One region of the Brevundimonas sp. SS2672 genome, then DNA from elsewhere that is predicted to be linked to it. Evidence: predicted binding sites of a transcription regulator. Region 1 holds the regulator's gene; the other holds the start of a gene.

The links. The regulator HrcA, encoded in region 1, represses chaperone genes, less so after heat shock. The targets are predictions, from matches to a motif close to GTTAGCANTCNNNNNNNNNGANTGCTAAC.
Region 2: a site for HrcA is predicted at 1,987-2,015, ahead of groES (co-chaperone GroES). Genes of this name have one in related genera too.

Annotation. Positions count from the first base shown of each region.
Region 1 covers NZ_CM184201.1:3,179,340-3,185,662, reverse strand. The annotation lists gene dnaK (molecular chaperone DnaK) at 1-750, opposite strand, end outside; gene AC52GN_RS15990 (alpha-ketoglutarate-dependent dioxygenase AlkB) at 1,037-1,684, shown strand; gene AC52GN_RS15985 (dienelactone hydrolase family protein) at 1,773-2,678, shown strand; gene grpE (nucleotide exchange factor GrpE) at 2,852-3,466, opposite strand; gene hrcA (heat-inducible transcriptional repressor HrcA) at 3,463-4,557, opposite strand; gene AC52GN_RS15970 (GNAT family N-acetyltransferase) at 4,554-5,108, opposite strand; gene rph (ribonuclease PH) at 5,153-5,878, shown strand; gene AC52GN_RS15960 (hypothetical protein) at 5,945-6,319, shown strand.
Region 2 covers NZ_CM184201.1:2,997,919-3,004,241, forward strand. The annotation lists gene pgi (glucose-6-phosphate isomerase) at 1-911, shown strand, start outside; gene AC52GN_RS15055 (DUF4260 domain-containing protein) at 908-1,300, shown strand; gene AC52GN_RS15060 (YMGG-like glycine zipper-containing protein) at 1,359-1,826, opposite strand; gene groES (co-chaperone GroES) at 2,065-2,352, shown strand; gene groL (chaperonin GroEL) at 2,411-4,057, shown strand; gene AC52GN_RS15075 (LysR substrate-binding domain-containing protein) at 4,302-5,246, opposite strand; gene AC52GN_RS15080 (leucyl aminopeptidase family protein) at 5,637-6,323, shown strand, end outside.

The DNA.
Region 1 (6,323 bases):
GTCCTGGCGCAGGTCGACGCCCTGCTCCTTCTTGAACTCGTCGGCCAGGTAGTCGACCAGGCGCAGGTCGAAGTCCTCGCCGCCCAGGAAGGTGTCGCCGTTGGTCGACTTCACCTCGAAGACGCCGTCGCCGATCTCCAGGATGGAGACGTCGAAGGTGCCGCCGCCCAGGTCATAGACGGCGATCTTCTGACCGTCGTTCTTCTCCAGCCCATAGGCCAGGGCCGCCGCAGTCGGCTCGTTGATGATGCGCAGGACTTCCAGACCGGCGATCTTGCCGGCGTCCTTGGTCGCCTGACGCTGGGCGTCGTTGAAATAGGCGGGAACGGTGATGACGGCCTGGGTGACCTTGTCGCCCAGATAGGCCTCGGCGGCCTCCTTCATCTTGCCCAGGGTGAAGGCCGAGACCTGCTGGGGCGAATAGTCCTTGCCGTGGGCCTGGACCCAGGCGTCGCCGGTCGGGCCCTTGACGATCTCGAAGGGCACCATGCCCTTGTCCTTGGCCACCACCGGGTCGTCATAGTTGCGGCCGATCAGGCGCTTGATGGCGAAGAAGGTGTTGGCGGGGTTGGTCACCGCCTGACGGCGCGCCGGCTGGCCGACGAGGATTTCGCCGCCGTCCTGAATGGCGACCACCGACGGGGTGGTGCGGGCGCCTTCGGCGTTCTCGATGACCTTGGGGTTCTTGCCGTCCATGACGGCGACGCACGAGTTGGTCGTGCCGAGGTCGATGCCGATGATCTTGGCCATGGGCTTGTCTTTTTCACTCCTTGCGGCGGGCGATGCGGCGGCCTCGTAACATCAAGCGCCGCGCGTGACCGCCCCCAGTTGGGCTTTTGAGATTGTGCCTCGCCGGACGACGCCCGGTTCGGCGGTGGATGGGGTCGGCGGACAAACCCCTAACGAAAAGGGGGTTATCGCCGGATTGGCTCGGATATGGGAAAGACCGCAGGGGCTGCAAGGCCTTCCGCCCGGTTCCGCACCGATTCCGCGCCTTATGGCGGACAAGACGGCGCGGCGCCGCTAAATTCGGCCGATGTTCCCGCCAAACGATCCGCAAGCGTCCAAAGAAAGACCGAGGGAAGCCCCGACCGCCCTGCCCGGGTTTCGCCTGTGGCCCGGCCTGCTGGACGGCGCAGAACAGGCCGCATTGCTGGCCGAGGTGCGGCAGGGGCTGGAGACGGCGCCCCTCTATCGCCCGCTCACCCCGGGCGGGCGGCCCTTTTCGGTGCGGATGAGCAATTTCGGCGCCCTGGGCTGGGTGTCGGACCGTCAGGGCTATCGCTACCAGCCGACCCACCCGGCGACCGGCGCGCCGTGGCCCGCCATTCCGGCCCGGCTGTTGAGCCTGTGGGACGCCCTGACCGGCTGGCCGGGCCCGCCCGACGCCTGCCTGGTCAACCTCTATCAGGACGCGGCGAAGATGGGCCTGCACCAGGACCGGGACGAGCGCGACCTGACGGCGCCGGTGCTGTCGATCTCCCTGGGCGACACGGCGGTGTTCCGCATCGGCCCGGCCGAAGGCGGCGCGACCGCCAGCGTGCGCCTGGCCTCCGGCGACGTCTGCGCCCTGACCGGCCCGGCGCGGCTGGCGCGCCACGGGATCGACCGGCTGCTGACCGGTTCGTCGCGGCTGCTGCCCGGCGGCGGGCGGGTCAACCTGACGCTGCGGGTCGCGGGCTGACGAGGGCCGGTTGGCCGGAAAGACTCGACGGGACGGGGAAAGCCGAGGCACTGTCGTCGCTTCCACAGCGCCGACCCGGAGACCCGAGATGACCCTGATCACCCGGCCCGAGGGCCTGAGCCTCGACCAGATCGCCCCCAGCCGCCGCAGCCTGGGCGTGGCGACGGCGGGCGGGCTGTTCTTCGCCGCCTACGCCCCCGCCGCCCTCAGCCAGTCGGCCCAGCCCATCGCCACCGACGCGGCGGGCCTGATCGCGCAGGACGCTGCCTATCCGGCGCCCGACGGCTTCGCCCTGCCCGCCTATGTCGCCCGGCCCGAAGGCGCCGGCCCCTTCCCCATCGTCATCGTCGTGTCCGAGATCTTCGGCGTGCACGAATACATCCGCGACGTCTGCCGCCGTCTGGCCAAGGCGGGTTATGCGGCGATCGCGCCCGCCTTCTTCGTCCGCGTCCAGGATCCCGCCCCGCTCAGCGACATGCAGGCGATCCAGCGCATCGTCGCCGCCGCCGGCTACGACCAGGTGATGGGCGACATCGGCGCTACGCTGGACTGGATCGGCGCCCAGTCCTGGGCCAAGGCCGACAAGGTCGGGATCACCGGCTTCTGCTGGGGCGGCAAGGTGGTGTGGCAGGCCATGGCCCGCTTCCCGACGCTGGACGCCGGGGTCGCCTGGTACGGCCGCCTGTCCCCCGCCGCCAACGCCACCGAAGAACAGAAGACGGCGGGCCGCCCCTGGCCCATCGACCTGGCGGGCGAACTCAAGGCGCCGGTGCTGGGCCTTTACGGCGGCCAGGACGGCGGCATTCCCAATGATACGGTCAAGGCGATGACCGACGCCCTGGCCGCGGCGGGCCGTACCGACAGCCAGATCATCCTCTATGACGACGCCCCGCACGGCTTCCACGCCGACTATCGCGCCTCCTATCGCGAGGCGGACGCGAAGGACGGCTGGCGACGGTTGCTCGAACTGTTCGGCTCGAGATTGAAGAGCTGACCTCTCCACCCGCTCACCCCGGCGTCCGCCGGGGCCCAGTCCTTTGGCCGCAAGCGCGGTGCGGGAAGCTCTCACTGGATCCCGGCGTCCGCCGGGATGAGCGGCACTATAGGCAAAGGAAAACGGCCCGACGCGTCTGCGCCGGGCCGTCGTCGTTTCAGCGCGCGAAAGCCTCAGGCCTTGGCGTCGAAATTCCCGCCGGTCGTGTTCGAATCGGCGTAGGCGCCGCCGGCCGCCGGGCCCGAGCCCTTGGCCGCGACCACCACCATGGCCGCGCGCACGGTGCGGCCGAACAGGGCGTAGCCCGGCTGCAGCGTCTGGATGACGGCGCCGCCCGGCACGGTGTCCGACGGCTGCTCCATCATCGCCTGATGCAGGTGCGGATCGAAGGCGTCGCCCGGCGCCGGATCGACGCGGGTCAGGCCGTTGGCTTCGAAGGCCGACAGCAGGGACTTCTGCGTCAGCTCCAGCCCCGTGACCATGGCCGCCGCCGGACCGTCCGCATCCTTGGGCGCCGCCGCCAGGCCGCGCTCCAGGGTGTCAGCCACGCCCAGAAGATCCTTGGCGAAGCGCTGGATAGCGTAGGCGCGGGCGTCGTTCTGCTGCGTCTCGGCGCGGCGCTTGACGTTCTCGGCCTCGGCCACGGCCCGCAGGGCGCGGTCCTTCCACTGGTCGCGCTCCGCGATCAGGGCGTCGACCACGGCGTTTTCATCGCCTTCAGGCGCACCCTCGCCCTCGTGGATGTCCTGCTCGAGTTGGTCCCGGGTCTCGTCGTTGATGTCGTTCACGTCTCTTGTCCGTCCAGAATCCGGCCCAGCACCCGGGCGGTATAGTCCACCAACGGTATGACACGGGCGTAGTTCAACCGCGCGGGCCCGATGACGCCGATGGCGCCCAGCACCCGCTGCCGGCCCGACATATAGGGCGCCGCGATCACGGCGGAACCCGAAAGCGAAAAGAGTCGTGTTTCCGCGCCGATATAGATGCGCACGCCCTGGGCTGCGCCGACGTCGTCCAGCAGGCCGATCAGCTGTTCCTTCTGCTCCAGATCGTCGAACAGGACGCGCACCCGCTCCAGATCCTCGGCCGCGCGGGCGTCCTGCAACAGATTGCCGCGCCCGCGCACGATCAGGTTGCGGTCGTGGCCCCCGCCGCCCGCGCCTCCGCTCCAGGCTGCCAGCCCGTCCTCGACGAGGCGGGCGGCGGCAGCGTCCAGATCACGCCGCGCGGCCTCCATCTCGGCCTTCATCTCATGCCGAGCCTCGGCCAGCGGGCGCCCCTTCAACCGGGCGCTCAGAAAGTTCGACGCCTCCTGCAGGGTCGAGGGCGTCACGCCGGGCGCCAGGTTCATCAGCCGGTTCTCGACCACCCCGTCGTCGGCTACCAGCACCGCCAGCGCCTGCCCCCCGCCCAGGGCCACGAACTCGACATGGCGCACCCCGGCCTCGCGCACCGGGCTGGCGACGATGCCCGCCCCGCCCGCCAGGCCCGACAGCAGGGACGAGGCCGCATCCAGCGCCTCCTCCACGTTGCGGCCGCCGCCCTTGGCGCCCATCACCGCCAGCCGGGCGTCGATCTCGCGTCGCTCCTCCTGACCGATGTCGCCGACTTCCAGGAGACCGTCCACGAACAGCCTCAGCCCCGCATGGGTCGGCGCCCGCCCGGCCGAGGCGTGCGGCGAGGCCAGCAGCCCCGCCTGCGTCAGCGCCTGCATGGTGTTGCGGATCGAGGCGGGCGACAGGTCCAGCCCGGCGCGCGACAGGGTGTGCGACCCCACCGGCTCGCCCGTCTCCAGATAGGTTTCGACCACCCGGCGGAAGATGTCGCGCGCCCGTGCGTCCAGCGTCGCCAGACCCGGCGAGGGATGCAGCAGGCTCATGCCGCCGCCCTCCGCGCCGCCCAGTCCGCGCGGGTCAGGCGATGGACCAGACAGTCGTCCGTCCCGTTGAAGACGCGCCGCCCCTCCGGCCGGAAGCCCAGCCGCTGATAGAAGCGATGCGCCTGGGCGTTGGAGTTGAGCGGATCGATCACCACCGCCTCGACCAGCGGCCGGGCGAAACAGGCGTCCAGCGCCTGGGTCATCATCTGCGTGCCATGGCCCCGGTTCAGGGCGTCGGCCTCGCCGATCCAGATATCGAGAGCGCGCAGGTTCGGCTCGATCTCGCCCCAGTAGCCGTTGGGCTCGTCCGCCGGGTCGATATCCAGCATGGCCCCGATCGGACGGCCGTCGACCTCGGCGATGAAGTAGCGGAAGACGTCGGACTGCGCGGCCAGCTCCCCGTCCCAGTCGGCCGCCTCATGATGGTCGGGGTCGTCGGTCAGGCAGGCGACGACATGCGGCGCCTTGTCCCAGCGCATCAGGATCGCGGCGTCGGCGGCCACGGCCGGACGAAGACGCACGACAGACGGGTCAGGGCGGGACAGGCTCATGGTTTCAGGATAAGCACGCGCCATCCCGCTTCCAAGGAATTCCCATGCGCCCGTCCGAACGCACCCCCGAACAACTCCGCACCGTCACGCTGGAAACCGGCGTCAACCGCTACGCCGAGGGCTCCTGCCTGGTGTCCTTCGGCCACACCAAGGTGCTGGTGACGGCCTCGATCGAGGAGAAGGTGCCGGGCTGGATGCGCAACAGCGGCCAGGGCTGGGTCACGGCCGAATACGGCATGTTGCCCCGCGCCACCCACACGCGCGGCCGCCGCGAAGCCGCCGCCGGCAAGCAGTCGGGCCGCACCCAGGAAATCCAGCGCCTGATCGGCCGCAGCTTGCGCGCCGTGGTCGACCTGAAGGCGCTGGGCGAGCGTCAGGTGCTGATCGACTGCGACGTGATCCAGGCCGACGGCGGCACACGCACCGCCTCCATCACCGGCGCCTGGGTGGCGATGGCTTCGGCGCTCAACTACCTTAAGGACGAGGGCGTGCTGACGACCGACCCCATCCTGGATCAGGTGGCGGCCGTGTCCTGCGGCGTGTTCAACGACCTGCCGGTGCTGGACCTCGACTATGAGGAGGACTCCACCGCCGAGGCCGATTCCAACTTCGTCCTGACCGGCGCGGGCCAGATCGTCGAGATCCAGGCTACCGGCGAGAAGCGCGGCTTCAGCCGGGCCGAGTTCGACCGCCTGTTCGAACTGGCGGAAATCGGCTGCACCGAACTGTTCGCTCTGCAGCGCGCCGCCGTCGAGGCCGCCCGCCGATAAGGCTTTTCGCGGAGCCGGATCGGGACCATCGTCGTTGCATAGGCGAACCCCGATCCGGAGCCCCGCATGACCCGACCGCCCCTTCTGGCCTGCCTGATCCTCGGCGGCCTGCTCGCCGCCTGCCAGCCGCGTCCTGAACCGGCGGCGTCAGCCCCAGCCTCCACGCCATCGCCTTCTCCGGCCCGCGAGCCCGAGGCCCGCCTGCCCGAAGGCCCGGACATGGCGCCTCAGCCGGTTCCGCTCGACGAACGCCCCTGCCTTGAGACCCTGGGCGAAGCGGCCTCCGCCCGCCTGGTTCAGCGCTGCATCGCCGTCAGTCCCGCGACACGCCCGCCTTGCAACGCCGCCAATCCCTGCGACCTGATCCAGGGCGAGATCGATCGCAGTTGCGCGATGTGGACCCGCGACGGCGAAACCCCGCCGAAAGAGTGCGCCAACTAGCCAC
Region 2 (6,323 bases), 180 kb from region 1:
TCATCGGCGTGACCGCCGCGCCGGACAAGGCGACGGCCTTCGGATGCGGCCGCACCTTCGCCTTCAGGGACTGGGTCGGCGGCCGCTATTCCCTGTGGTCGGCGGTCAGCCTGTCCTGCGTCATCGGCCTGGGCTGGGAGGCGTTCCAGGAATTCCTCGACGGCGCCGCCGCACTGGACCGGCATTTCCTCGAGGCGCCGCTGGAGAGGAACGGGCCGGTGCTCATGGCTCTGGCCGACATCTACAATGTGGACGGCCTGAACCGCCCGGCGCGCAGCGTCGCGCCCTACGCCCACGCCCTGCGTCGCCTGCCCGCCTTCCTGCAGCAGTTGGAGATGGAGTCGAACGGCAAGCGGGTGCGCCGCGACGGCTCGCCCGTCGGTCGCCAAACCTGTCCCGTCGTTTTCGGCGAACCCGGCTCCAACGGCCAACACGCCTTCTTCCAGCAGTTGCATCAGGGACCGCAGGTCGTTCCCCTCGACTTCGTCATCGTCGGCCGTACCTGCGAGGACGCGACCGCGACGCCGCTTTGGGCCAACGCCCTGGCCCAGGCCCAGGCCCTGATGCAGGGCAAGACCGAGGGCCAGGCTCGCGCCGAACTGCTCGCCTCGGGCGCATCCGAGGCCGAGGCCGACCGTCTGGCGCCGCATAAGACCTTCCCCGGCGACCGCCCGTCGACGGCCATCCTGATGGAAGCGCTGACGCCCCGCTCCCTCGGCGCCCTGATCGCCCTTTATGAGCACAAGACTTTCGTCGAAGGCGTCCTGTGGGACATCAACAGTTTCGATCAATGGGGGGTGGAGCTCGGCAAGGCCCTGGCCAAGGCCGTGCTGAAGGACGTCGAAGCCGGCGCGCCGTCCTCGGGCCTCGACCCTTCGACAGCCGACCTGCTGCGACGATTGACGGCGTGACCGTCGTCGCCCCCGCCTGGCAGAGGCTCGAGGGTCTGGCCCTGCTCGCCCTCTCCGCCCTGGCCTATGGGCGTTTCGGCCAGGAGGGCGGAGGTTGGGGGTTGTTCGCCATTCTCTTCCTGGCGCCGGACCTATCCTTCGCCGGCTATCTGGCCGGGCCGCGCGTCGGGGCCTGGAGCTATAATCTGGCGCACAGCCTGATCGGTCCGCTGCTGCTGGCCGGCGCGGGCCTGCTGATCTCCGCGCCGTCGGCGATCCCGCTCAGCCTGATCTGGCTGGCGCATATCGGCTTCGATCGTGCGCTCGGCTATGGCCTGAAGTCTCCGCAAGCCTTCGAGGTCACTCACCTGGGCTTGATCGGCAAGGCGCGCAAAGCTCAATTCGACTGAATCCTCCATGAAAAAGGCCCGGTCGCGAAACCGGGCCTTTCTTCATCTCGCCGTTCGCCTACCAGCGGCGGTCATAGCGGTAGTCGCGGTCGCGGCGGTTCTGATAGCTGCGCCACTCGCCGTGGTTCCGCCAGTAACGACCGTCGCGGTAATAGCGGCCGTTGTTGCGCTCGTAACGGCCGTTGTAATAGCCGTCGCGGCTGTTGATGCCGTGTTCGCGCTCCCAGTGGCCCTGGTTCCGGTAGCAGCGACCGCCGCGGTAATAGCTGCAGTCGTCGTTGCTCGAGGACGAGGCCGCGCCGAGGGCCGCACCCGCCAGGGCGCCGCCCGCGACATAACGTCCGTCGCCCTGGCCGATCAGGGCGCCGGCCACGCCGCCGACGACAGCGCCAAGGACGGCGTCACGGCCGGTATTGTCGCGATCGCGGTCGCGATAGTTCTGGGCCGCGGCCGGAGTCGTGGCCAGCATCGTCACAACCAGAGCAGGGGCGATAGCGCCGGCGCCGATCTTGAACAGGGTCTTCATGGCGGGCTCCTTTCGAAAGCCGGTTGATCCGTTGTCCCCTCTTTAGCGAAGCCTGTCTGAACGACCCCGGGGGCGCCCGTTCATTTTCGCTTCATCAAGGCGCCGAATTTCAGTCCGCCTCGCCCTTGACGCCCCCCGCCCCCTGCCTAACTCCCCGGTCGTTAGCACTCGGGGAGGGCGACTGCCAAAGTCGTGGGCTCCGAGGGCTGGAACCAACATCCTAACGGGAGTTACTCAGATGGCGTTTCGTCCGCTCGGCGACCGCGTGCTGGTCAAGCGCGTTGAAGAAGAATCCAAGACCAAGGGCGGGATCATCATCCCCGATACGGCCAAGGAAAAGCCCCAGGAAGGCGAAGTCGTCGCCGTGGGCCCCGGCGTCCGTGACGAAGACGGCAAGTTCGTCGCCCTGGAACTGAAGGCCGGCGACCGCGTCCTGTTCGGCAAGTGGTCGGGCAGCGAAGTGAAGATCGACGGTGAAGACCTGATCATCATGAAGGAATCCGACGTCCTGGGCGTGCTGTCGTAAGACGCGTCCTGGGTTTCCGGAATTCTAACGTAAAATCTTATAGATAGGAGCAGCCCGCATGGCCGCTAAAATCGTAAAGTTCAACACCGACGCTCGCGACAAGATGCTGAAGGGCGTCAACGTCCTGGCTGACGCCGTCAAGGTGACCCTGGGTCCGAAGGGCCGCAACGTCGTGATCCAGAAGTCCTTCGGCGCCCCGCGCTCGACCAAGGACGGCGTCTCGGTGGCCAAGGAAATCGAGCTGGAAGACGCCTTCGAGAACATGGGCGCCCAGATGATCCGCGAAGTCGCTTCCAAGGCGAACGACAAGGCGGGCGACGGCACCACCACCGCCACCGTCCTGGCTCAGGCCATCGTTCAGGAAGGCCTGAAGGCCGTGGCCGCCGGCATGAACCCGATGGACCTGAAGCGCGGCATCGACAAGGCTGTCGAAGCGGTGCTGGAAGAGATCAAATCGAACTCCAAGCCGGTCTCCAACAACTCGGAAATCGCCCAGGTCGGCACCATCTCGGCCAACGGCGACGCTGAAATCGGCGACCTGATCGCCCAGGCCATGGCCAAGGTCGGCAACGAAGGCGTCATCACCGTCGAAGAAGCCAAGACCGCCGAAACCACCGTCGACATCGTCGAAGGCATGCAGTTTGACCGCGGCTATCTGTCGCCCTACTTCATCACCAACCCGGACAAGATGGAGGTCTCCCTCGAAGAGCCGCTCATCCTGCTCCACGAGAAGAAGCTGACCTCGCTGCAGCCGATGCTGCCGGTGCTGGAAGCCGTGGTTCAGTCGGGCCGTCCCCTGCTGATCATCGCCGAGGACATCGAAGGCGAAGCCCTGGCGACCCTGGTCGTCAACAAGCTGCGCGGCGGCCTGCGCGTCGCCGCCGTCAAGGCTCCGGGCTTCGGCGATCGCCGCAAGGCCATGCTGGAAGACATCGCCATCCTGACGGGCGGCCAGGTCATCTCGGAAGACCTCGGCATCAAGCTGGAAACGGTCACGCTCGACATGCTCGGCAAGGCCAAGAAGGTCCAGATCACCAAGGACGACACCACCATCGTCGAAGGTTCGGGCGAGAAGGACGGCATCGAGGCCCGCGTGGGCCAGATCAAGCGCCAGATCGAGGACACCACCTCGGACTACGACCGTGAGAAGCTGCAGGAACGTCTGGCCAAGCTGGCCGGCGGCGTCGCCGTCCTGCGCGTCGGCGGCTCGACCGAAGTCGAAGTGAAGGAAAAGAAGGACCGCGTCGACGACGCCCTGAACGCGACCCGCGCCGCTGCCGATGAAGGCATCGTCCCGGGCGGCGGCGTGGCCCTGCTGAAGGCCTCCAAGGTGCTGGACGGTCTGAAGGGCGACAACGCCGATCAGAACGCCGGCGTCAACATCGTCCGCCGCGCCCTGCAGGCTCCGATCCGTCAGATCTCGGAAAACTCGGGCGTCGAAGGCTCGATCGTGGTCGGCAAGGTGCTGGAATCGGCCAAGGCCGAGTTCGGCTTCAACGCCCAGACGGAACAGTATGGCGACCTGGTGGAAATGGGCGTCATCGACCCGGCCAAGGTCGTCCGCTCGGCTCTGGCCTCGGCCGGTTCGGTCGCGGGCATCATGATCACGACCGAAGCCGCCATCGCCGATGCGCCGAAGAAGGCCTCGGCCGGCGGCGCCCCCGACATGGGCGGCATGGGCGGTATGGGCGGCATGGACTTCTAAGGAAGTCCGGCAACTCAAAGCTCAGACAACGGAGGGGCGGGATCGAAAGGTCCCGCCCTTTCTTCTTTCCTTTTCCCCTTGTGGGAGAAGGTGGGCGCCGGAGGCGCTCGGATGAGGGGTGTGAGCGCCGCTTTCTCGAGTATGGTCGCGGCGTCTGATCATGGGATGGCTTCAGAGGTCGCGTCGCAAGGCCCCTCATCCGTCAGGCTTCGCCTGCCACCTTCTCCCACAAGGGGAGAAGGGGTTACGCGCCTCCTTCACCCACCTCGCGTCCCGCCAGCCGCGCGCCTTCGACCACCGCCGGGTCGGCGCGAGCCGTGTCCAGAATCCAGTCACGGAAGCGGGCGATCTTGGGGACCAGGCGTCGGCCCGACGGGTAACAGAGCCAATAGCCCTCGGCCAGGGCGACGGTCTGATGGAACGGCCGGACCAGCAGGCCGCGCTCCAGCTCGCGGCCGTAAAGGATGGGCGAGCCCAGGGCCACGCCCTGATCGCCCAGAGCCGCCGCCACCTCCATCGCCTGATTGTCGGCGGTCAGCCTGGGCGGCGCTCCGGCGTCAGCGGGCGCCACGGCGGCGGCGGCGAACCATGCGGCCCATTCGCGGGGCTCTCCGATCAGATGGGCCCGCTTCAGATCGGCAGGCGATTTCAGCCCCAGCCGGTCGCGCAGGACCGGAGTGCAGACCGGCGTGAAGACGGCCGGCATCAGAAAGCGGCTTTCCAGTCCCGGCCACCGGCCCGAGCCGAAGCGCAAGGCCACGTCCAGCCCGTCCGCGCCCAGATTGGACAGTATGGAACTGGTGTCGACCCGCACGGCCAGGTCGGGATTGGCCAACTGGAACGCGCCCAGCCGCGTCGCCAGCCATTGGGTCGCCATGGTCTGCAGCGTCGTGACGGCCAATACGCCCTGGTCCGCCTCAACCACCTCGGCCACCGCCCGCCTCAGCAAGGTCATCGCCTCGGTCGCGGCCGTAGCCAGTCGCTCGCCCTCGGGCGTCAGGGCCACCTGCCGCGTGCCGCGCGTGAACAGGGGCCGCTCGAGTCGTTGCTCCAGGTCGCGGATGCGCCAGCTGACCGCCGCCTGGCTCATGCCGAGAGCCTCGGCCGCGCGGGTGAAGCTGAGCAGGCGCGCCGTCGCCTCGAACACGCGAAGAGCGTCGACCGGAATACGGGAAAGAGGATCAGACATAAGTCAGCCTTATGAATCGGCGTCATCGTCTCGTTTGTGACCCGGCGCACCATGCGCCATCCTGACCCTCTCAGAAAGGAGGACGAAGTCATGGACCACATCTACCGCACTCATAAGGAACCCGCGTGGGGCTGGATCGGCGCCCTGCTCGACGCGCGCCGCCTTTCACGCCGAGAGACCGGCGAAGTCCGCCTCAGGGCCCGACCCTGCTCGGCGCCCCCGCGTCGGGCGGCCTGCTGACGGCCGCCGTTCCGCCGGGCGCGACCCCAAGCGCGCGACAAGCGCGACAAGGCGTCGCGCCCGGTTCCCTTCAGCCGGCGGAACAGTTGCCCCGGCGCGATACGACCGCCCATAAAGGCGCCTTCATCGTCACAGAGGGGGCCCTGATCGATGCGCCGCACCACCCGTATTCCGTCCTTCGCCGCAGCCGCGCTGATCGCCGCCGCCGGTCTGAGCGTCGCCGTTCCGGCTGAGGCCCAAGCGCGCCGCGCGGCGTCGACCGCCGAGCGCGCCGACTGGCCCGCGCGCGCTGCGCCCGCACAGGCGCGCGCCGTGACCTTCGCCGCCGCCGCTTCGCCATCGGGCTCCCTCGTCCTGCCGCTGGGCTCGGAAGCTGATCTGGCCGCGCGCGGATCGGCTCTGGACGCCGGAACGCGTCAGGCGATCGCCGCAGCCCTGAGCGCCGCGCGCTTCGATTACAAGGCGCGCCAGACCCTGAGCCTGCACGGCGTCGGCGGCTGGGACCGCATCCTGATCGTCGGTCTGGGCGAAGCGCCCAAGGCCGCAGACGTCCAGACCGCCGGAATCGTCGCGGGCCGCGCGCTGAACAGCCAGCCGGGCGTCCTGACCGCCCTGACCTCGGGCCTGTCGGCGGATATGGCCTCTGAACTGGCGACGGGGCTGGGCATCGGCCACTACCGCTCGGACCTGTATGTCACCACCGGTCGCGACCGCGCGGCGCCCGGCACCCTGACCGTTGTGGCCGATGACGCCGCGAACGCCCAGGCGCACTATCGTCGCGGCGCGGCCCTGGTCGAAGCCATGGCCTGGACCCGCGACGTGTCCAACGAGCCGGCC